4 regions of the Leifsonia sp. Y878 genome follow, and region 3 is predicted to be linked to each of the others. Evidence: predicted binding sites of a transcription regulator. Region 3 holds the regulator's gene; each other region holds the start of a gene.
What was found. Region 3 encodes LexA, which represses DNA repair genes until DNA is damaged. Its sites were predicted from a motif close to TCGAACANNTGTTCGA; they were not measured.
Positions count from the first base shown of each region.

Region 1: a site for LexA is predicted at 3,888-3,903, ahead of AC25Y4_RS13425 (HNH endonuclease signature motif containing protein). Genes of this name have one in related genera too.
Region 2: a site for LexA is predicted at 3,585-3,600, ahead of AC25Y4_RS15575 (HNH endonuclease signature motif containing protein). Genes of this name have one in related genera too.
Region 4: a site for LexA is predicted at 2,413-2,428, ahead of AC25Y4_RS12465 (HNH endonuclease signature motif containing protein). Genes of this name have one in related genera too.

Region 1 is NZ_JBYHFS010000004.1:22,447-27,982, reverse strand. Features, by position in the region: gene AC25Y4_RS13440 (M13 family metallopeptidase) at 1-129, shown strand, start outside; gene AC25Y4_RS13435 (serine hydrolase) at 243-1,157, shown strand; gene AC25Y4_RS13430 (zinc-dependent alcohol dehydrogenase family protein) at 1,289-2,335, opposite strand; gene AC25Y4_RS13425 (HNH endonuclease signature motif containing protein) at 2,384-3,835, opposite strand; gene AC25Y4_RS13420 (GNAT family N-acetyltransferase) at 4,063-4,686, opposite strand; gene AC25Y4_RS13415 (glutamyl-tRNA reductase) at 4,683-5,536, opposite strand, start outside.
Region 2 is NZ_JBYHFS010000005.1:89,492-95,027, forward strand. Features, by position in the region: gene AC25Y4_RS15560 (sugar ABC transporter substrate-binding protein) at 1-1,161, opposite strand, end outside; gene AC25Y4_RS15565 (LacI family DNA-binding transcriptional regulator) at 1,207-2,229, opposite strand; gene AC25Y4_RS15570 (alpha/beta hydrolase) at 2,587-3,294, shown strand; gene AC25Y4_RS15575 (HNH endonuclease signature motif containing protein) at 3,608-5,074, shown strand; gene AC25Y4_RS15580 (hypothetical protein) at 5,246-5,536, shown strand, end outside.
Region 3 is NZ_JBYHFS010000002.1:875,685-881,220, forward strand. Features, by position in the region: gene AC25Y4_RS10250 (methylenetetrahydrofolate reductase) at 1-115, shown strand, start outside; gene metE (5-methyltetrahydropteroyltriglutamate--homocysteine S-methyltransferase) at 112-2,445, shown strand; gene lexA (transcriptional repressor LexA) at 2,619-3,338, opposite strand; gene AC25Y4_RS10265 (LysM peptidoglycan-binding domain-containing protein) at 3,712-4,032, shown strand; gene AC25Y4_RS10270 (histidinol-phosphate transaminase) at 4,121-5,209, shown strand; gene hisB (imidazoleglycerol-phosphate dehydratase HisB) at 5,219-5,536, shown strand, end outside.
Region 4 is NZ_JBYHFS010000003.1:283,035-288,570, reverse strand. Features, by position in the region: gene AC25Y4_RS12480 (ABC transporter permease) at 1-526, shown strand, start outside; gene AC25Y4_RS12475 (phosphoglyceromutase) at 624-1,373, opposite strand; gene AC25Y4_RS12470 (class I SAM-dependent methyltransferase) at 1,406-2,230, shown strand; gene AC25Y4_RS12465 (HNH endonuclease signature motif containing protein) at 2,694-4,469, shown strand; gene AC25Y4_RS12460 (CoA transferase) at 4,589-5,536, opposite strand, start outside.

The sequences.
Region 1 (5,536 bases), on a different contig from region 3:
CCGCACTCGCCGAACGAGTTCCGCTGCAACCAGATCGTGCGCAACATCGACGCCTTCTACGACACGTACAACGTGGCCCCCGGCGACGCCCTCTGGCTCGACCCGGCCAAACGCGTCACCATTTGGTAAAAGATGCCCGCGATCCCCGCACTGGGGGAGGACTCCGTCTCCGCGTGAGTTAGGGTGTTTTGGGGGCAAATCACATCCGAAATCACCCACTTCACCACCAGTAGAAGGACCCGTTGACAGAGGTCACTCCAAGCCAGGAAGCGTCCAGACGCGCACGCCATTCGTCAGAACGTGTTGGCAAGCACATGGGCGCTGTCGCCAACGAGAATTTCGCCCGCGGATTTGAAGCGTTGGGCGAACTCGCCATGAACGGTGTCCAGGTCTCCGCGCGCGCGACCGACCTCGCAACAGGGCGTGTGCTGCTCTCCGTCGACGACCACGTCGTGATGCCGACAGCGAGCATCGGCAAGGTCCTGCTCCTCGTCGAGGTCGCCGCGCGCCTGCGTGATGCCGACTTCGGGGCATACACGATCCTTGATCGCACGAAAACGGATGCCGTCGCAGACGCCGGCATCTGGCAACACCTCCAGGCGCCGTCGCTGCCGGTCGCCGACTTGGCCGCCCTCGTCGGCTCCTCGAGCGACAACCTGGCCACCAACGTGCTCATCCGCGCCGTCGGCCTCGACGCCGTGCGTGCGCGCACGGAGGAGATCGGCCTGACCCAGACGGCACTGCTCGACCTGGTGCGCGACAAGCGTGGCCCGGATGACGCACCCCAGATTTCCGTCGGCAGCGCGAAAGAGCTCACCTGGTTGTTCACCGCGCTCGCTCGCGGCGAGATCGTCGATGCAGATGCCAGCGAACGCGTGCTCGCCTGGCTGTCGCTGAACACCGACCTCTCCATGGTTGCCAGCGCGTTCGGCCTCGACCCGCTGGCGCACCGCGAAAGCGATCACGGCATCCTGCTGGTCAACAAGACCGGAACGGATGCCGGTGTGCGGAGTGAAGTCGGCGTGCTGCGCGGCCCCCGTGCCGGTGTTGTGTACGCGGTGTCGATGTCGTTCGCCGACACGCGGCTGGCCTCACGCCTCGCCGTGCTCGATGGTATGCGGGCCGTCGGCCTCGACCTGCTGGAGTACGTGCACTAGCTAGTGCACTAGCCCGGTGGTCGAGAAGGCCAGCCAGGGCCGTCTCGAGGCCCTTCTCCTTCTCAGTGGCGTCGCTCGCGGAGATTTCGAGACGCGTCCTCGTGCCTCGGGCGCTCCTCAATCAGCGGGCATTAGAACGGAGCGACCTCGATCAGGGTCACGCCGGCGGCCGGGCTGGCCGCCGACATCTCTGCCAGCGCGGCGGGCGCCTCGTCGAGCGAGATGCGCCGGCCGATGAGCTGCTCAGGGTGCAAACGACCCGACGTCACCAGGTCGAGCAATTCGGGGTACGCGGATGCCGGCATCCCGTGGCTGCCGAGAATCGCCAGCTCCTTCGCGATCACGAGACCGAGCGGCAGGCGTGGGTCTTCTGGCAGCAGCCCGATCTGCACGTGGCGCCCGCGGGTGGCCAGGGAGCGGATGGCGATGGCCACCGTGTTTTCCCGGCCGAGGGCCTCGAGCGAAACCTGCGCGCCCCCATCCGTGAGCTCATGCAGCCGGGCAACGACCTCATCGTCGCTCAGCCCACCTGAGTTGAGGGTGGCATCGGCGCCAACGCGGGTGGCGGTGTCGAGGGCCTCCTGGCTGATGTCGACGGCGATCACGCGGGCGCCGAGTGCCCGCCCGATCATGACGGCGCTGAGGCCGACGCCACCACAGCCGACGACCACGAGGGTCTCGCCGTCCTGCAGCTGCGCCTGGTGCACGAGTCCGCGATACGAGGTGGCGAAACGGCAGCCGAGCAGCGCCGCTGCCCCTGCGTCGAGGGAGTCAGGCACCCTGATTAGGTTGACGTCGGCGTTGTGCAGGGCAACGAGGTCTGCGTATGAGCCCCAGTGCGTGAAGCCGGGCTGGGTCTGGTTGCGGCAGACCTGGCCGTTGCCGCTCCGGCACTCCGGGCATTCGCCGCAGGCGCAGACGAAGGGCACGGTCACCCGGTCGCCAACGCGGAAGTTCTGCACAGCGGGCCCGACGGACTCAATCACGCCGACGAGTTCGTGGCCAGGAACGTGCGGCAAATGGATGTCGCTGTCATGCCCGAGCCAGCCATGCCAGTCGCTGCGGCACAGCCCGGTCGCTTCAACGCGTACGACAACGCCGGCGTCGCTCGGTGCCGGGTCCGGGACCTCCCGCACGACGGGAAGAACACCGAACTCATCGAAATAGACAGCGCGCATAGATCAATGGTCTCAAACCGCGCCGCTGCTGTCTCGGGGTGCAGCGGCCTAGCCTGTTCGTCGGTGCTGGTCGGCGAGTTGATCGGCCAACCTGGTGGGAGATTTCGTAGCGACATGCCATCGCTGATGCCCGTCGAGCCACACCGGTGCCTTGACCTCTGGGACGCCGTCGACCATTCGGATCTGCCACCCCGACCGGTGAATCGTGCGGTGGTGGAACCAGCACAGGGTTACGCCGTTGCTGACATCGGTTGGCCCGCCGAGTGCGGCGGGGATGACGTGGTGGATTTCCGCCCAGGCGGCGGGGCTTTGACAGCCCGGGATGATGCAGCCGCCGTCGCGGAGGGTGATTGCCCGGCGCTGCTGCGAGGTGAAGCACCGGTCGGTGACCCCGAGTTCGATGATCTTGCCCTTCGCGTTGATCGTCACTGGCTGCACACCTCCGGTGCAGATCATCTGCTCGGTGGCGAGGATCGAGATGGGGGCCAACTGCCCGTCAATGTGGCCGGCGCCCGTGCCTGCGAGGAGGTCTTCCTGTCGCACACTGACCATCACCGTCGGGGACGCACCGCCGATCGTCGGCGCCTCGGCGCTCCGAGCCGCACTGTCAACGACCATGGCCAGCAGGTCGTGGCCAAGCTGGTCTCGGGTGCGGTCATCACGCTCCAACGAGTCTTGGTCGATTTGTCGGTCCTGTTCCTCCTCGGTGAGAAACTTCACCTGCGCGGTCCGCGGGGACATATACGCGTCCATCAGCCGCTGCACCTTCCCGGCGACCTCCGGCATCAACCCGCCAGACACCGGCACCAGACCATCTCGCACCTGCCCCATCCGGAACGCCCGGTTATGCATCGCCCGCTTCTCATCGGGTTCCACACCGTCTGGGTCGATGAACGACTTCCACACCAGCGCGTGCACCTCGATCAGACCCGCAGACTCCGGGGTTGTCGGTTCGGCGCCCGACTCGATCGGGACCCCGGTCGCCGCGGCAACCAACGCCGCCTCTGCCTCCTGCACCGCAGAAACCTCGATGCGACCAAGCAAGGGAGCCAACGTGCCCACGATCACCTCGGCACTGTCCAGGCCGAGCTGGCCACCGGCCAGGCCGGCAGCGACAGCGGGGAACTTCGGCGGGAACGCCATGCCATCCAACCCGTACTGGGTGCGCACCTGCCTGCCCAACCGAATCCGCTTCGCGATCGTCTTCGGCGACACCAACGTCAACCGCTCCAACAATTCAATCGAATTACGGCACCCGCGCTTGGAGGAGAGTCGCTCCGATACCTCCAGCGTCGGTCGGGACCGCTCATCAATATCGGTGGTTACCGCGATGCGAAGGGCATCAACACACCGGCCGGCACGCTCCGCCACAACCGCCAATGCCACAACATCGTCTTCACTCAGACCGGGGACGCCGGCACATGGGCGCATCTCGGCATACTCTTCGGTGAATGTCTGCAGCATGTCTAGAGCTGTGCGGGCATCCTCGATGGTGAGCATGTTTCAATAGTACTGCTGTTCGAACATTAAAGCGAGACTTTCTCATAGGTGTTCGAACATTTGTTTTTGATGCCGAGAGCCACCACAGAGTTCAGTGTTGCGCATGCCGGCACTCGGTAGACGCTACGGTTCCACGGATTGGGTCGCTGGATTTCGAGACACTCACTGGCGCTCGCTCCTCAATCAACGGAACTAAGAAGCGGGCGGAGGCCACACGCGCGCCACAGCTAGCGGGTCGCTGCCCACTCGCGGTCGAGGATCGCCCAAACGGCCAGGTCGCCCCACTCGCCCTTGAAGATCTCGCCCTCCACGAAATGCGCCTCCTGGCGCATGCCGAGTCGGCGGCACAGGGCAACGGATGCCGTATTCAGCGGGTCGAGCCTGGCCGAGACCCGGTGTGCGCCAATCTCGGTGAACGCGAGCTCGAGCAGGGCCTTGGCCGCCTCCGTCGCGTAGCCCTTGCCCCGGAAGTCGGGGTGGAAGACCCACCCGATTTCAATCTGGGCGTTGGCGCCACTGGTGAGGAACACGCTCAGGTCGCCGATGACGCGACCACGCTCACCAGCCTCACCCGAATCACCAGGCTCACCGACCAGCTCCGCGGCCAGAATCATGGCGTCGTTGTCGTCCTCGAGCCGGGTGAAGCCGGCGCGTGTGCGGGTGTGCTCGAGCGACTCATCCCTGTCACGAACGGGCCAGGGAAGGTAGCGCACCACGTCGGGACGTGACTGGTATTCAAAGACGTCGTCGGCATCCGCTTCAGTGAGTGGTCGCAGCAGCAACCTCTCGGTGCGGGTGGCATGCGCGTAGTACGGCAGCGTGGTCAGGCCGGTCGGCGCGACGTGGCTCACGACGCGGCGCCCTCGCCTCGCGAGAGTCCGGAGTCGAGGTCGGAGGTGAGGTCAGAAGTGAGCTCGACGTCAAGGCCGAACAGGGCGTTCAAACCGCCGAGGAAGGCGTCGTGCTCGCCGGCGCCGGCCAGTTCCCTTGAACGCACCATGGGGGTGTGCAGCAGCACGCCGGCCAGGTGGCGAAGCGCAGACTCGGTCTGCTCAGAGTCGTCGCCGCGCTTGCGGGCGCGTTCGATTTCAGCCTCGAGGATGTCGAACACGTGCGAGCGCAGGGCGACAACCGCGGGCGCGAGGCTCTGCTCCTTGGAGACCGTGGTGAACTTGCGCGCAGCCTGGGTCACCAGCTTGCGGGCGTCGCTCGTGGCATTCAGCTCTTCGATCGGCGCGTGCAGGCGGATGGTTTCAAGGTCGAGCAGCTCGACGCCCTCAACGTGCACGACATCGGGGTCGACGTTGCGGGGGAGACCAAGGTCGATGATGAGCTGGCGTCGTTCGACCGGCTCGACAGGAGCTGCCTCTGCGGGAGGCGCGGTCAGGGTTCCGAGCTCCGTCACGACAGCGGATGCCGCTGCAGCGGTACCCGAATCGAGGTCGGCACCGTCCGCGGTCGCTGCGCTCAGTTCGCTGACGGTGTTGATGGCCGTCACCGTGCCTGATTGGCCGGTGACCGGGCAGGTCTTGATCGCCATGGGATCGCTCGCGACCAGTGCGGAAGCAAGGGAAGCCGAAGCCGAAGCCGAAGCCGAAGCCGAAGCCGAAGCCGAAGCGGAAGCGGAAGCCGAAGCAGAAGCCGAAGCAGAAGCAGAAGCCGCGGCCGCGGCGGCAGCCGCCACGGCAACAGCCGCAGCGT
Region 2 (5,536 bases), on a different contig from region 3:
CCAGAGCTGCTCTGAGATCAGCGGGTAGTTGGTGCCCAGGTTGTCGCTGGTGCGTCCCTTCGCGGCCTGCACGGCCGAGACCCAGGTGCCGAGTTCCGGGTGCTCTTCGAGCAGCTGGTCCTGACCCTCGCTGGTCGGCGGGATGTAGTAGGCGAAGGTGTTGGCCGTCTCGACGAAACCTTCCGGCGTCGTCATGCAGTCGATGATCTTCTTCGTCGTCTCATAGCGGGCGGTGTCCTTCTGCACCGGTGCAGTGATGAATTCGCCTCCGGTGGGGGCCGGTGCTACGCCGGAGTCGACTGCCGGCAGCTCGATGACGCCGGTGGGGAAGGACTGCTCGGCGGCGCTGTTGACCTGCCAGGTGCCGTTCTCAGCGAATGCGAAGTCACCGGTGATGAACTCCTCCCAGCTGGTGTTCTGCGAGTTGCCGATCACAGACTGCGGGGCGTAGCCCTTGTTCACCCAGTCGGTCCATAACTGGAGTGCCTGGACGGCCTCTGGCGAGTCGAGCTCGGTGAGGTCGGCGCCGGCGCCCCAGAACCACGGGAGGAACTGGAAGGATCCTTCTTCGGTGTTGATGCCCGCGAAGGTGATGCCCTTGTGTCCGGCCGCCGTCACCTTGGCCAGGGCGTCGGTCAACGAGGCCCAGCTGGTAATTGAGGCAGGGTCGACGCCGGCAGCCGTCAGGATGTCGGTGTTGTAGTACAAGGCGAGGGTGTTCGCCCCGACAGGCACGCCATAGTCCTCATCATCGAGTTCGCCTGCGGCGAGCAGGTTCGCGTCGACTCCTGATGTGTCGAGCCCGAGCTCGTCGGTGGTCGTGAGCATCCCTGTGTCGGCCAACGTGGAGACAGCTGGGTTGTCGAGGAGAATGACGTCGGGGGACGTGCCCTCTTGGGCGGACAGGAGAGCCTGGTTCGTCAGGGACGTCGTGTCGTAAGCAGTGCGCTTGATCGTGACTCCGGCGTCGGTGCCACAGGCTTGCACGCGGTTCGCCCAGTCGGAGCCTTCTTCGTGCTGGGGGTACGGGTCCCACCAGGAGTAGGTGCCGGCGGCGTCGGTTGACGAGGCACCGTTCGAGCCAGAGCAGCCGGCGAGGGTGCCGACGGCGAGTGCTGCGATGGCGACGACGATCGGCGCTCGAAGCTTCTTGGTGATCATGTGTTCCTCCTTGAACATGCCCGGGGTCCCGGGTCTCTTGGTGTGTCAGTGGCGGGTTGGCGGTACCGCAGTACTGCCGCGATCGTCGATCCTGGGTGCGATCAGATCTACGACGGTTGATTCCGCATCTGCAGTGCCTTCGATGCGTGAGACCAGGCTCTCGACCGCGCGGCGACCGAGCTCGTCGGCGGCGCTGTCGATTGCTGAGTATGGAAGCGAGAACGTGCGGGCGAAATCGTCGGAATAGCGGCCGATGACCGAGATGTCGGCCGGTGCGGAGAGACCGCGAGCCTGGAGCACGCTCGGCAGCGCAGCTGCTGCGGCCTCGTTATTCAGGAGCAGGCCGGTCGCGGAGGGATGGGCGTCGAGCAGTGCGGCAAGTTCGCTCCCAATTTGCGGCTGACTCGACGAGGCAAAGTGGTGGTGAAGTTCCACCCCGAGCTCCTCGGCGCGCTGTTGCGCAGCGTTTGCGAGACGCCAGACGTAAGCTCCTCCGCGCTCGAGCACATGTTCAGGTTGCGAGACGAGGATCATGCTTCGGTGGCCAAGACCCTGCAGCGTCTCGACCATAAGACGTCCCGCAGCGACGAAGTCGAGGTCGAACGCGTCGATGCCCGTCGGATCGCCGGGGAGCCCCACCAGGGAGCCAGGCTGGGCGGCATCGCGGAGTATGCCGAGGCGGTCGTCATTTTCGGCGACGTTCAGCAGGATGAAGCCGTCGACCATCCGCGAATCTGAGATGCGCTTCAGCGCGGAGACGCCGTCTTCATCGGTGAGAAGCAATGTGTCGTATCCGCGTTCACGGGCACGGTTGGTGACTCCAAGGATGTACTGAAGCATCGCGGGAGCGAATTCATCCTCAAGAAAGCGAGCAAGCAGGCCGATCACCTTCGTCTGCGAGGTCGCTAGTGCCTTGGCTCCTGCGTTCGGCGTGTAGCCCAAATTGCGAACTGCCTGTTCGACTTTCGCGCGCACTTCCGCGGAGATGGAACGCTTGCCCGATAACGCGTACGACGCGGTGCTCCGCGACACGCCCGCGGCGCGAGCTACATCTCCGATTGTCGCCATGAAGGTCTCCGTTGACTAGTTATCGAACCGGTTCGAATCGAACCGGTTCGACACTAACAGCCTCGTCGCCCCTGCGCAATGACTAACTCGGAGAGCTTTGAGCCGGGCCGCCGATTCGGCGCTCTTTCGGGTGTACACGGCGAGCGACTCATCCGCTCTGGCAAACCTGCCCGTAGCTCGCTGTCCGCTTCGCGAGCGCCATTGCCCCGTGCGAAGTATGAGTTTTTGCTGCCGTGAGCTGAATTTCTCACGTAACTGTCACTGGAGCGATACCGTCAACGTGCGCCATCGTCCCGATCAGAGCGTTCCGCTCAGGCTGAACGAGCGTGCGGTTCACGGAAACGGAAGGAACCCTCAATGGAACTGATCTTCGTCCACGGTGCTTTAGTGCGTGACGGGCAGTGGTGGTGGCAGCGGTCCGCGGAGCTGCTCCGGGAACGCACCGGAATCCAAAGCAGAGCCGTTCTGCTGCCCTCCTGTGGCGAGACCGGGCCCGAGGAGGTTTCCGGCGGCCTGGTTGCTGACGCACTGGCCCTTCGCCGCGCACTCGACGATGTCGACTCCGCGATCGTCGTTGGTCACTCCTACGGCGGCACCGTCATCGCCGAAGCAGGCCAGCATCCCGCGGTTGCGCACCTGCTCTACGTATCGTCGTATTTGCCCGACATCGGACAGTCTCAGGGCGCGCTCATGAGCGGTGAGAGCGACCCGGTGTCCATTGGCGACAATGGGGACGGCACGCTGAGCGTGTCTGGCTACGACGAAACCTCGTTCGGCGCTCGATTCCTTCAGGACGCCGACGAACAGACCCAGCGCCAGGCGTGGGAGCGGGTGACGGCACAGGCCGCCGGGGCCTTCATGACCCCGACGAGTGCTGCCGGCTGGGAGGGGATCGATTCCACGTACATCATCTGCGGGCAGGATCGCAGCACGTCGGTGGAGTTGCAACGCTTCCACGCGAACCGGGCGACACGCTCTGTCGAGCTTTCAGTCGGGCACCATCCGTTCGTTTCTCGTCCCGACCTGGTCGTCGAACAGCTGCAGGCGTTGTTGCAGCACGGGTGAGTCATGCGGTGTGGCTGTCTCATCCGCTGCACTAAGGGTCCTAGCGTCTGAGCAGCATTCGTGATGGTTGGGATGGCGTCGCTCTCATTCGGCATCTCGTGGACACTCTGCACTGGGAACGAATAGTCTGCTCAATTCGAAGGGCTTTCCAACGGATGCCGCGAGCGGTTGAGCAGCGACATTGGTGCCGGAGATTGCCCGACTTCGCGAGCGAGGCGACCGCGTGCTTACTTGCTAAGCCGAAATTCGAACAAATTCGCGCATGTTATGAGAAAAGCTCGCCATTCCTATCGAACAGTTGTACTATTGAGTTATGCTCACAGATGAGGAATCCCGCACCACGATTGGCATTCTGCAGGCGTTTCCCGATGAGTTCACGGCGACCGAACCCTGTGCCAAGGTCCGTGGTGCGAGCGATGAGGAGCTGCTGCAGTTTGCCGTGGCCGGCGAGCGGGTTGTCCGGTGCGGGGAAGCGTTCCAGGTTGCGGTCGCTGCGGAGATTGAGGAGCGGTCGCGGAAGACGCTGGAGGTCTCTGAGCGGCTCTCGTCCAAGCGCGGATGCCGCAGCGGCACCGAACTGCTGGAACGGCTCACAGGCGTGTCAGCGAAGACCATCGCCAAGCGCATCCGGTTGGGTGACCACGTCCGCACCCAGTACGGGTTGGACGGGGCGGCGTTCCCAGCGAAGTTCCCGGCCGTGGCGGTCGGGCTAGCCAGCGGGCTGCTCGGCCGGGACAGCGCCGAAGTGATCATTGCGGCACTCAGCCCGTTGCGCGGTCGGATCCCTGTCGATCAGATCCAGCTTGCCGAGGAAGCCTTGGTCGCTGCGGCGACGGGGCAACCGATCGGGCCGGACGACGAGCCCACGATCCCGGTGGCTGCCGACGAGACGTTGCTGCAGGCGCAGGTGTGGAAGGCGTTCATCGACCCGGATGGTCTGGAGCCCGATGAGAAGCGGGCGATGTTGAACCGCGGGTTCCGGCTCGGGACCGAGCGTGATGGTCTCATCCCCGTGTCGGGTGCGTTGATGCCGGAGACGGCCGCGAAGTTCCAGCGCCTGATGGATGCGTATATGTCGCCTCGGACTGCGCAGGTGAAGTTTCTGACCGCGGAGGAGCAGGAGCAAGAGATCGACCGGGACGTGCTCGAGCGTGACGACCGTACGAATGACCAACTACGGCACGACCTGTTCACGATGGTCGTTGACACCGCCGCGCGAAGCGCCGAAGCACCCTCGATCGGCGGGGCCGCCCCGACCGTCCTAGTGAGTGTCCGGCAGGAAGACCTCCTGGCCGGCACGGGCGCCGGCCACATTGATGGGCAAGTGGCGCCCGTTTCAATGCTGACGGTGGAGCAGATGGCGTGTGCCGGGGGAGTGCAACCGGTGACGATCAATGCGAAGGGCAAGATCATTGAACTTGGGGTCACCGACCGGTGCTTCTCCGGCCAGCAGCGCCGTGCAATCACACTTCGTGACGGCGGGTGCATCATCCCCGGTTGCCAGAGCCCGGCGGCGTGGGCCGAGATCCACCACGTGATCCCGGCTGCGCTCGGTGGGCCGACCGAGGTGAGTAACGGCGTGACCCTGTGTTGGTTCCATCACCGCACGATTCACCGGTCGGGGTGGCAGATCCGGATGGTCGACGGGGTGCCTCAGGTGAAAGCCCCGATCTGGATGGACGGACACCAACGGTGGCATGTGGCAACGAAGTCCCCGACCCGGATGGCAGACCAACTCGCCAATAGACGCGATCAACGCGACCATCCGCGAACCGGCTGAACCGAACCGGCTGAACCGAACCGGCTGAACCGAACCGGCTGAACCGAACCGAACCGGCTGAACCGAACCGACTGAATCGGTGAACCGGCTGAACCGGAGCGGCCAAGCGATACCGGCTGAGTTGAACTGGTGCTCCCCGCGTGGATTCAGCGGGTCAGTTAGCATGGCCGCATGGGGGAGACACAAATCGGGCAGGGCAGCGGTGCCAGCGCAGGCCGCTCGCGGTGGATAAGCATATTCATGGTGGTTCTCGGCAGTGTGGCGGCCGTCATCGGAGTGGTACTTCTTCTCGTGCCCAGCGGACAAGCGAGCTTCGGCTGGTTCGCCTACTCGCCGCTCAGCGACACGACCTTCGTTCCGTCGGGCGAGCTGTTGACGTCCCAGCGTCAGATCGGGATCGTGTTGCTCGCTGTCGGGGTGGCATCGCTCTCATTCGGCGGCGGATGGATGTTCGGGCGACGC
Region 3 (5,536 bases):
CCGCACGGTGCTCTCGGTGCTCGAACGGGCCGGGGCCCTCCCCACCAACTACCAGCCATCTGACCGACAGCCCACCACCGCAGTATCTGCCTCAACAGTCAAGGAACCAGCATGACAACCACTCCCGCATTCCCGACAGGCACCATCCTCGGATACCCGCGCATCGGCCGCCGCCGCGAGCTGAAGAAGGCTGTTGAAGCCTTCTGGGCCGGTCGCATCGACGAGGCCACCCTCGAGCAGACCGCGGCTGACCTCCGCGAGGCCACGCGCGCCCGCCTCGTTGCACTGGGTCTCGGCCGGGATGACTCCTCGATCCCCGAGTCATTCTCGTACTACGACCAGGTGCTGGATGCCGCAGTGACAGTGGGCGCCGTCCCCGCCCGCTTCGCTGGGTTGGTCGACGCAGACGGCCGCATCGACCTCGCCGGTTACTTCACGCTGGCACGAGGTGAGGGCGACAACCTGCCGCTCGAAATGACCAAATGGTTCGACTCGAACTATCACTACCTGGTGCCGGAGATTGGCCCTGAGACCAACTTCACCCTCGCGAGCGATCGGATCGTGCGTGAATTCGAGGAGGCAGCCGCCGCCGGTTACCTGACCAGGCCCGTCATCGTCGGCCCGGTCACGCTGCTGGCCCTCAGCAAGCCCAGCGATGAGGCCCCAAAGGGCTTCGTGCCGCTCTCGCGACTCGACGACCTGATCCCGGTCTACGCCGCGCTGCTCGCCCGTCTGGCGGATGCCGGTGCACAGTGGGTGCAGCTCGACGAGCCGGCTCTCGTCAGCGAGAGCATCGAGGTTCCCCGCAGTGAGGTGTACGGGGCCGCCCAGTTCGCCTACTCGGTGCTCGGACGACTGGAACAGCGCCCCGCGATCTTCGTGGCCGCGCCGTATGGCAGCCTCGACGACGCCCTCCCCGTGCTCGCAGCGGCCCCCATCGAGGCGATCGGCCTCGACCTCGTTCGCGGGCAGGTGCCGGAAGCCGTGGCAGGCCTGGCCGACAAGGTACTTGTCGCCGGTGTGATCGACGGTCACAACATCTGGCGGGGCGACCTCGCCGCCGCTTTCAACACGGTGGCCGCTGTTGCCGAGCTCAGCCCGCGCGTCGCCGTGTCCACCTCGACGTCGCTGCTGCACGTGCCGCACGACGTTGAAGACGAGTCAGAGCTCGGCGACGACCTCAGCAGCTGGCTGGCCTTCGCCGACCAGAAGGTGGCGCAGGTGGCCACCCTGGCGCGGGGCCTCGCCGACGGCACGGCGGCGATTCAGGCTGAGTTGGATGCGGCATCCGCTGCCCTGGCCGCCCGCCTTGCCGCCCCTGGCGTGCGTGACGGTGCCGTGCGCACCCGCGCAGCCGGCCTGACAGACGCGGACTTCAACCGCGGCGACTACGCCGCGAGGGTCACAGCACAGGACGCGGCTCTCGAGCTGCCGTTCCTGCCGACCACCACGATCGGGTCGTTCCCGCAGACCGGAGAGATTCGGCGCGCCAGGGCCCAGTTGAACAAGGACGAGCTGACCCTCGAGGAATACACCGCCCTCATGCGTGCAGAGATCGCCAGGGTCGTCGAGCTGCAGGAAGAAATCGGCCTCGATGTTCTCGTGCACGGTGAGCCGGAGCGCAACGACATGGTGCAGTACTTCGCTGAGAACCTCGACGGTTTCGCTGTCACCCAGAACGGTTGGGTGCAGTCGTACGGCAGCCGCTGCACGCGCCCGTCGATCCTCTGGGGCGACGTGTCGCGCCCGAAGCCGATCACCGTCGACTGGTCGGTCTACACGCAGTCGCTCACCGAGAAGCCCGTCAAGGGAATGCTCACCGGACCGGTGACCATCCTGGCGTGGTCGTTCGTGCGCGACGACCAGCCCCTCGGCGAGACGGCCCGACAAGTGGCGTTGGCCCTCCGCGACGAGATCGGTGATCTCGAGGCCGCCGGCATCAAGATTGTGCAGGTGGATGAGCCTGCCCTGCGCGAGCTGCTCCCGCTCAAGAAGAAGAACCAGGCCGACTACCTTGACTGGTCTGTGGGCTCCTTCAAGCTGGCGACCGCCGGTGTGGCTGCCGTCACGCAGATCCACACCCACCTCTGTTACTCGGAGTTCGGGGTCGTCATCGATGCCATCCGCAACCTGGATGCCGATGTCACCAGCATCGAGGCCGCCCGGTCGCGCATGGAGGTCGTCAGCGACATCCAGAGCAGCGGATTCGACCACGGCATTGGGCCTGGCGTGTACGACATCCACTCGCCTCGCGTGCCGAGCGTGACAGAGGTCACTGAGTTGATCAATCGGGCGCTGGAGTCGATCCCCGGCCGACAGGTCTGGATCAACCCTGACTGCGGCCTGAAGACCCGCGGCTACGACGAGACGGTCGACTCGCTCCGCAACATCCTGGAGGCGACGCGCGCCGTGCGCGCCGCGTCAGAGGTCGCTGTCTCCGCGTAATCGCGGCGGTGGCGCGGCCACACATGGAAATGGTCCCGGCTGGAATTCCAGCCGGGACCATGTGTCGTTGGTCGAGGAGCGAGCGTCAGCGGGTGTCTCGAGACCTCGCCGGTGCTGGTTTCGAGACGGCCCTGGCGGGCCTCCAGAAGCAGCGGTATTAGGCAGCAGCGGGATTAGACGGAGCGGAGTACCGCGACGACCTTGCCGAGGATCTCGGCGAAGTCACCGACGATGGGCTCGAAGTTGCTGTTGCGGGGGAGTAGCCAGGTGTGGCCGTCGCGCTGCCTGAAGACCTTGACCGTTGCCTCATTGTCGAGCATGGCGGCGACGATCTCGCCATTCTCTGCCGTCTTCTGCTGGCGCACGACAACCCAGTCGCCGTCGCAGATGGCGGCGTCGATCATTGATTCGCCGACGACCTTGAGCATGAACAAGTCACCCTTGCCCACCAGCTGGCGGGGGAGCGGGAAGATCTCGTCGATCTGCTGGTCGGCCGTGATGGGGATGCCGGCAGCAATGCGGCCGACGAGCGGCACCATTGCGGCGTCACCGATCTGGGCGCTGGGGAAGCCCTCCTGCTCGGCGATGGTCGCATCTTCCGGCGCCTGCGGGATCTCGATCAGAATCTCGAGGGCGCGGGGACGGTTCGGGTCACGGCGGAGGTATCCACTGAGCTCCAGCTGGTTGAGCTGGTGCGTCACGCTCGACAGCGACGCGAGTCCGACGGCATCGCCGATCTCGCGCATGCTCGGCGGGTAGCCGCGCTGGCTCACTGAGCGCTGGATGAAGTCGAGGATAGCCAGCTGCTTCTCGCTCAGGCTCTTCCGTCGCCTGGTGCCGCTCGCGCCAACCTTGTCGTTCTTGTTGCGTGAACTGCTGGTGTCTTGCGTCACTGTCCTCGCCTCTCATGCCTGTGGTGCGCTGTGCGAATGGCACGTCCGCTTGAATGTCGGTGGTGTCTGGTTGAGTACAACCGAACAATCGAAACTGTATCTGGCACACCCCTATTCGGCAAACGTTTGTTCGAGTGTGTCGCACATTTCTTTTTGGTAACAACCGCACACATGCTTGATTGTTCGAATAATCGAATATATATTCGGAACATAGATTCGTACCTGGCTCTCCCGGCCGAGAGCCGGGTACGTCCTTACCTGGAGGTTCGACATGAACGCAGTAGTGTGCATCGGAACACGTTCCACCGTCTCGCCCTTTGGCGGGGTACCCACAGCAACACCAATCACACCAGCCACAACCCCACGTCCCGTCGTGGCGACAACTCGCCTGCGTCTGACGCGGCGGGGTCGCGTCGTCTTCACGACGCTCGCAGCCGCTCCTCTTGTTGCGGCGGCATTCTTCCTTGCCCTGAGCGGTGGCGTTGCAGAGGCCTCAGGGGCCGGCACGGCCTCCGGTGCGGCCGACTTCGCCTACATCACGATCTCCGCGGGGGAGACCCTCTGGGAAGTTGCCGAATCACTGGCACCCGCCGCCGACCCGCGTGACGTCATTGCCGACATCGTCAACCTCAACCAACTGGCGAGTGAAGACGTGCAGCCCGGCCAGCGGCTGGCTCTGCCTGCGTCCTTCTAGGCGCGACGTTTCGCCGGGCGGCATCGCCTGGTGCGCCGCCACGCTTAGCTGAGAGGTGCTCTCACCTCCCAACGGTAAAGTTGGGCGAGTGACCAGCCTCGATGACCTTCCCCTTCGCGATGACCTCCGTGGTCAGACCCCATACGGCGCTCCGCAGAAGAGCGTCCCCGTTGCCCTCAACGTCAACGAGAACACGCACCCCATCCCAGAGGCTGTCGCGCATGACATCGTCGCGTCACTGGCCCGTGCGATCCTGACGGTCAATCGTTACCCAGACCGCGAGTTCACCGAACTGCGGGACGGTCTGGCTCGCTACCTCGGTCACGGCCTCACCCGCGACAACATCTGGGCGGCGAACGGCTCCAACGAGGTTCTCCAGCAGGTGCTGCAGGCGTTCGGCGGGCCTGGGCGAACGGTGCTCGGCTTCGCTCCCACCTATTCGATGTACTCGATTCTCGCGTCGGGCACCGGCACCCGCTGGGTAGCCGGCGACCGCGATGCCGATTTCGAGCTCTCTCCTGAGACTGCTGCCGACTGGGTGCAGCGCACGAATCCCGATCTGGTGTTCCTGTGCTCGCCGAACAACCCGACGGGTACCCCCCTTTCTCTCGACACCATCGAAGCGGTCTACAACGCCACCACCGGCATCGTCGTGGTTGATGAGGCCTATGCAGAGTTCGCGCCGGTCGGTGCGGCCAGTGCGTTGACACTGTTGCCGGGCCGGGAGCGCCTGTTGGTGTCTCGCACGATGAGCAAGGCGTTCGCATTTGCCGGTGCTCGCGTCGGCTATCTGGCCGCCGATCCGGCCGTCGCCGATGCGCTCCGCCTGGTGCGCCTGCCGTACCACCTGTCCGCGCTCACGCAGGCCGCCGCGAATGCCGCGCTCGCCCACTCCGGCGAGATGCTCGCCATGGTCGACGAGATCAGGGGACAGCGCGACCGCCTGGTCGTTGAGCTGGAGAAGCTCGGGTATGCGCCGCACCGCAGCTGGAGCAACTTCGTGCTGTTCGGCGGTGTGAAGGACCCGCACGCGACGTTCCTCGCGCTGTTGGATGAAGGCATCCTGATTCGTGACGTGGGAATCCCGAACCACCTGCGGGTGACGGCGGGGACCGAGGCGGAGACATCTGCCTTCCTAGACGCAATCGCGCGTGTCGACGCGCCCGAAGCCCAATAAACTAGCGACATGAGCTCACTTCCTGTCGCCTCGCACCGCACCGCTACCCTGCAGCGGAAGACGAGCGAGTCCAGCATCGTTCTCTCGATCGACCTCGACGGAACGGGTGTCAGTGACATTCACACGTCTGTGCCGTTCTACGACCACCTGCTGACCGCCTTCGCGAAGCACTCGCTGACCGACCTCACCGTGACAGCGGATGGCGACACCGACATCGACGTGCACCACACCGTGGAAGACATCGGCATCGTGCTCGGCCAGGCCATCAAGCAGGCCCTCGGGGACAAGGCAGGCATCTCCCGCTACGGCGACGCACTGGTTCCCCTC
Region 4 (5,536 bases), on a different contig from region 3:
ACTGTTCCTCGACATGCAGGGCGGTATCTTCGAACGCTTCCAATCCATGCCGATCGCCCGGTCGAGCGTGCTCTGGGCGCACGTTCTCACCTCCCTGGTTGCGAACCTGGTCTCGGTCGCAGTCGTCATCGGCGTCGCGTTCGTGATGGGGTTCCGCACCGGTGCCTCCGTGGGCGCCTGGCTCGCCGTCGCCGGCATCCTGATTCTGTTCACCCTCGCGCTGACCTGGCTCGCCGTGATCGCCGGACTTTCGGCGAAAACCGTTGACGGTGCGAGCGCGTTCAGCTACCCGCTGATCTTCCTGCCGTTCATCAGCTCGGCGTTCGTGCCCACTGATTCGATGCCAGGGCCGGTCGCATGGTTCGCCGAGAACCAGCCCGTGACTTCGATCGTGAACACCATCAGAGCGCTGTTCGCCGAGCAACCCGTCGGCAGCGACATCTGGATCGCCCTTGCCTGGCTCATTGGCATCCTCATCGTCGCCTACGCCTGGGCTATCTCCATCTACCGGCGCAAGGTTCGCTGAGGTCGAGCGCCGCTCAGGCCAGGCGCACTGTCACCAAACAACTCCGCCCACCTCCCCATGAAGGGAGGCGGGCGGAGTCTTTACGGGCTAGGTCGTTCTACTTCTTGCCCTGTGCCGCGACGGCTGCGGCGCCTGCAGCGGCAGCCTCAGGGTCGAGGTATTCGCCGGGGCCGAGCGGCATGAGGTCTTCGCCCAGCTTGTAGACGAGCGGGATGCCGGTCGGGATGTTGAGCTCAGCGATGTCGTCGTCCGAGATGTTGTCGAGGTGCTTGACGAGGGCGCGCAGCGAGTTGCCGTGTGCGGTGACAAGTACCGTCTTGCCGTCGCGCAGGTCGCTGGAGATGTCGGATTCCCAGTAGGGCAGCATCCGCTCGATGACGTCCTTCAGGCATTCGGTGCGAGGAACGGCGTCGCCGAGTGCGGCGTAACGCGGGTCGCCGACCTGCGACCACTTGGCATCCGCTTCGAGCTCGGGCGGCGGCACGTCAAAGCTGCGACGCCACAGCTGGAACTGCTCTGGACCGTACTTCTCGAGGGTCTCTGCCTTGTCGAGGCCCTGCAGCGCACCGTAGTGACGCTCGTTGAGGCGCCAGGAGCGCTTGACGTCGATCCAGGCGCGGTCGGCCTGCTCAAGAGCGAGATTCGCCGTCGAGATGGCGCGGGTCAGTACAGAAGTGTGCACGATATCGGGCAGGATCTGCGCTTCGGCGAGCAATTCGCCGGCACGCCTGGCCTCGGTGATGCCCTGTTCGCTGAGCCTTACATCCACCCAACCGGTGAAGAGGTTCTGCTGGTTCCACAGGCTGTTTCCGTGACGAAGAAGAATGAGAGTGTATGGGGCAGACATGTCATCCACTCTAGCGAGTGGACAATAGAGGTATGCCTGTTGGAACCATTACGCGCGGCACAACGAACACGAATCGCTTGCGTCGCGTCGATCGATGGGTTGGTCACCTCCCCGTCCTCCGTCACACCGATGATCCCCTTGTTGTCGACCTCGGCTATGGCGCGAGCGCCGTGACCAGCCTCGAATTACACCACCGCCTGGCGAAGAAGCGAGCGGATGTCGCCGTGCTCGGTCTCGAGATCGACCCAGCTCGGGTGAAGGGCGCGAACGACCAGCTCGCCGAGGTGCGTGCAGGCACGACCGGATTCGCTCCTGATGCGCGTGTCTCGTTCGCCGTCGGCGGTTTCGAAGTGCCGCTCGCCAAGGGACGAAAGCCCGCGGTCATCAGGGCCCTCAACGTGCTCAGGCAGTATGACGAGTCAGAGGTGGTGCCGGCTTGGCGGATGCTGGCACCGCGGTTGCAGCATCACGGCGTGCTGATTGACGGCACCTGCGACGAGATCGGGCGTATCGCTGCCTGGGTGGATGTCACACGCCACGGTCCGGTGCGCTTCTCCATCTCGCTGCGGCTCGCCGACCTCGAACGCCCGTCGATCGTGGCAGAGCGGCTGCCGAAGATTCTGATTCACCGGAACGTGCCAGGGGAACGGATTCACCAGCTACTGGTCGACCTTGACCGGCACTGGCAGCACCAGTCGCCGCTCGCCGCCTATGGACCAAAGCAGCGCTGGGTGGCGACCGTGATGGCCCTCAAGGCGCAGGGCTGGCCTGTACAGGGGACGCCGCATCGTTGGAAGCTCGGTGAACTGACGGTGCCGTGGGCATCCGTTGAGCCGCAGGGATTCGCCTGGAAGTAGCGTGCTCGACGGCCGAACGGCCGTGGTGTGCGGCGGTGTGGACTGCGGCGGCGGGGGTCGTGCCGTGCGCCGTTGTGAGGCCTGCGGTAACTGATGCCCGAGGCGGGGTGTGCAGTGGTGCCGGCGGTGAACGATACATGGGCACAACAGTACGACTTAAATGAGGAAACCTCTAGCTTTATTCGAACATTTAATCTAGAATTGGGGTATGGATCCAGCGCTGGAACACCCCGAACGGCCGGTGAACACTCCCGCCACTTCACACTCCACGCGCTCGGTCTCATCCCTTCCCGCGACATCCCTTCTCGCGGCCTCAGTTCCCGTTGCTTCCACTTCCGCAGCGTCAGTTCCTACAGCTCCGGCTCTTCCCACGGCTTCTCTTCCCGCGGCTTCGTTTCCCGCTGCTCCAGCTCTCGTTGCCTCCACTTCCGCAGCTTCAGTTCTTACTGCTTCGGCTCTTCCCATGTCCTCCTTCGCCGACCGCGCCCTGGCGACCGTCGTTCGGCTCGCTGCGGTACAGCGCGGACCCGTGGACTTCAATTGGTCCCATGCCGAGAAGCAGCTCTCGCGGTGGGTGTTCGAATGGGACGTGCAGCAGGCCGAGGAAGATGCCGCAGAGCAGGCCGCGGAACAAGTAGCCGCAGAGCAGGCGGCAATGCGGACGACTGAGGAGGCGGTCGCTGAGCAGATGGCTGCGGCCCAGGTCCTGGTCGGTGACGTCGGTGGCCCCGGGACGGAGTCCGCGCACGGCGCGATCAACCTCGCGCTCCGGAAAGCGGAGACCGCGCAATCCACGACCGCCCGGTCGATGGCCGTGGAGGTCGCGGCGGCGGCCGAGGTCATACGCCTGGCCCGTAACAACCTCAGCATCTACTTGACGCCGGGCGGGATGAGTGAGCCCGACGCTTTGGACCTGGCCGAACGGACCGCGGCCACCGACCTGAGTCTCCGTTTGCGTCGCTCGCCCGATCAGGTGCGGACCATGGCCCACGAAGGACTGGTGCTCGCCGAGTCGCTGCCGCAGCTCTGGGCACTGTTCCAGGCCGGTCACACCGGGTACGCGCAGGCCCGCGCCGCCGTCAACCATCTCACCGGGTTGACCGACCCGGAGGTCATCGCCCACTACGACACCGAACTTGCCCAGAAAGTCACCGAGCTCTCACCGGAAGCATTCCAACGCAAAGCCCGCACCCTGCAGCAACGCCTTCTCGCAGAGCCCCCTGAGCTCCGTCACGCACGTGCCATGGCTGACCGCCGGGTCGTGATTGAGCCGGCCAACGATGGCATGTGCACGGTTTTCGCGGTGATCAGCGCCGCGGACGGCATCCGGATCAACGCCCGACTCGATGCCACCGCCAAGCGGATCGCGAAGAAGGAAGCGGAAGAAGCCAAGGCTGCCGGAACCGGCAGGGACCGGTGCCGTACCCGGGCGCAGATCCGCACCGACCTGTTCGCCGGCTGGCTCGCGGGCGACGGCACACCGACCGCGGCAAAGGTGCGACCGCTGCTGTTCGTCCCGATCCATGGGCTGCTCGGTGGCACGAAGTCCGCCGAGCAGCCCAGCCGTGCTGGGCAGGCCGACCGCTCCGGGCACGGCGGGAACTCGGGTCGTGAGGGTCACGACGGGCAACTCGACCACGGCGATGTCGACGGGCACACCGGCCCCGCCGATCCAGCTGCCCGGGCAGGCTGGCCGGTCCCATTCGATCAGCCCGCAGTTTTGCAGGGCTACGGACCCATCGACCCCGTCACCGCCGCGCAACTCTTCATCGATGCCCCGGCGTTCCGCCGGGTGGGCACAGACCCGTTCACCGGCGAGATCCTCAGCTTCGACCGGACCCGCTACCGACCCACAAGAGCGCAACGCGAATGGCTCGCCGTGAAATACGGCACCTGCGCACGAACCGGCTGCAACCGGCTCGCCGTCACCGCAGACGTCGACCATCTCAAAGAATGGGTTCGAGACCACGGCCTCACCAACGAAGACAACCTGATCCCGCTGTGCCCATCCGATCACCGGTTGAAGACGCTGACGAAGATCCGGTACAAACGAGACCCAGACGGCAGCGTCACCGTGACCACCCCCACCGGATACGTCGGGATCAACGCACCACCCGATCCACTGCCCCGGCATCCGCTGCCCACGAATTCACTGCTCACGAATTCACTGGCACGTTCGCCACTACTCCGACAGCTGCGGGAATCCCGCACACCACTGCCAGAGAACCCGCCGTTCTAAATAGCGCAGTCTCAATAGTGCAGTTGGTTCCAGCGCACGCGCGCTCATCTGGAGCCAGACACCTTTTCAGGCAGACCACCGCGTCTCAGGCCGGCCGCGTCTCAGGCCGGCCGCGCGCCTCAGGCAGGCTCAAGCCAGGCCGCCCGCGAACTCCCCAGTCGCACGACGGGACCCTGCTCGCGACCAGCGATATCGACCACTGAGCGAGCACGGCGCACCGAGCCATAGTCGCTGTCAACGGTCTCAAGCTCGGGAGCGAGTGCGGCGGCATCCGTTGGCAAAGGCTGCTCTGCGTTGTCGACCACGCCGAGTCCGATCAACGCCTGGGCGGTTGCGGCCAGAGATGCTCCAATGTGCGCGGCCCTGCCATCGGCAAGTGCCGCGCAGATTGCTCCCGCCAGCACATAGCCGGTGGCGTGGTCGAGTGCCTGGGCACGCAACGCGCCTGGTTTGTCGTCGCTGCCCTCGATGACGGCGATCCCCGATGCTGCCTGCACGAGCGAGTCAAATCCGCGGCGTTCCGCCCAGGCGCTGCCTACTGGGTACGCGCTGAGGGAGGCGGTCACGATGCGCGGATGACGCTCGCGCAGGCTGCGCTCATCGAGGCCGAACCGGTCGAGGCTGCCAGGGCGGTATCCGAGAATCACAACGTCGGCTTCGGCCAACAAGTCGTCGAGAAGGGTCGCATCGCGGCGGAGGTCGAGCGTGATCGACCGCTTACCTGCTCCTGTATCGATGTGCTGCACGGCGATCTCCGCCGGATCGACGGGGTCGACCCGCAGCACGTCTGCGCCGAGCAGCGCGAGCGCTCGGCTACACGTCGGCCCCGCGATCACCCGCGAGAGATCGAGCACGCGCGGCGCCCGCCCGGCCGGTCCGCGTGCACCAGTACCAGCGCCACCTGCGGCGGCATCGCCGTCGCCGTTCACGTTCCAGTCCAGCAGCGGCGCTGGGGCGATCACGTCGGCAAACTCCTCTGGGCGGCGCACGCGCACGCAGAGGGCATCGTTGGCGACGGCCAGGGCCTCGGCATCCGCCGCAGACATCCCCGCCAGCACAGCAGCGAA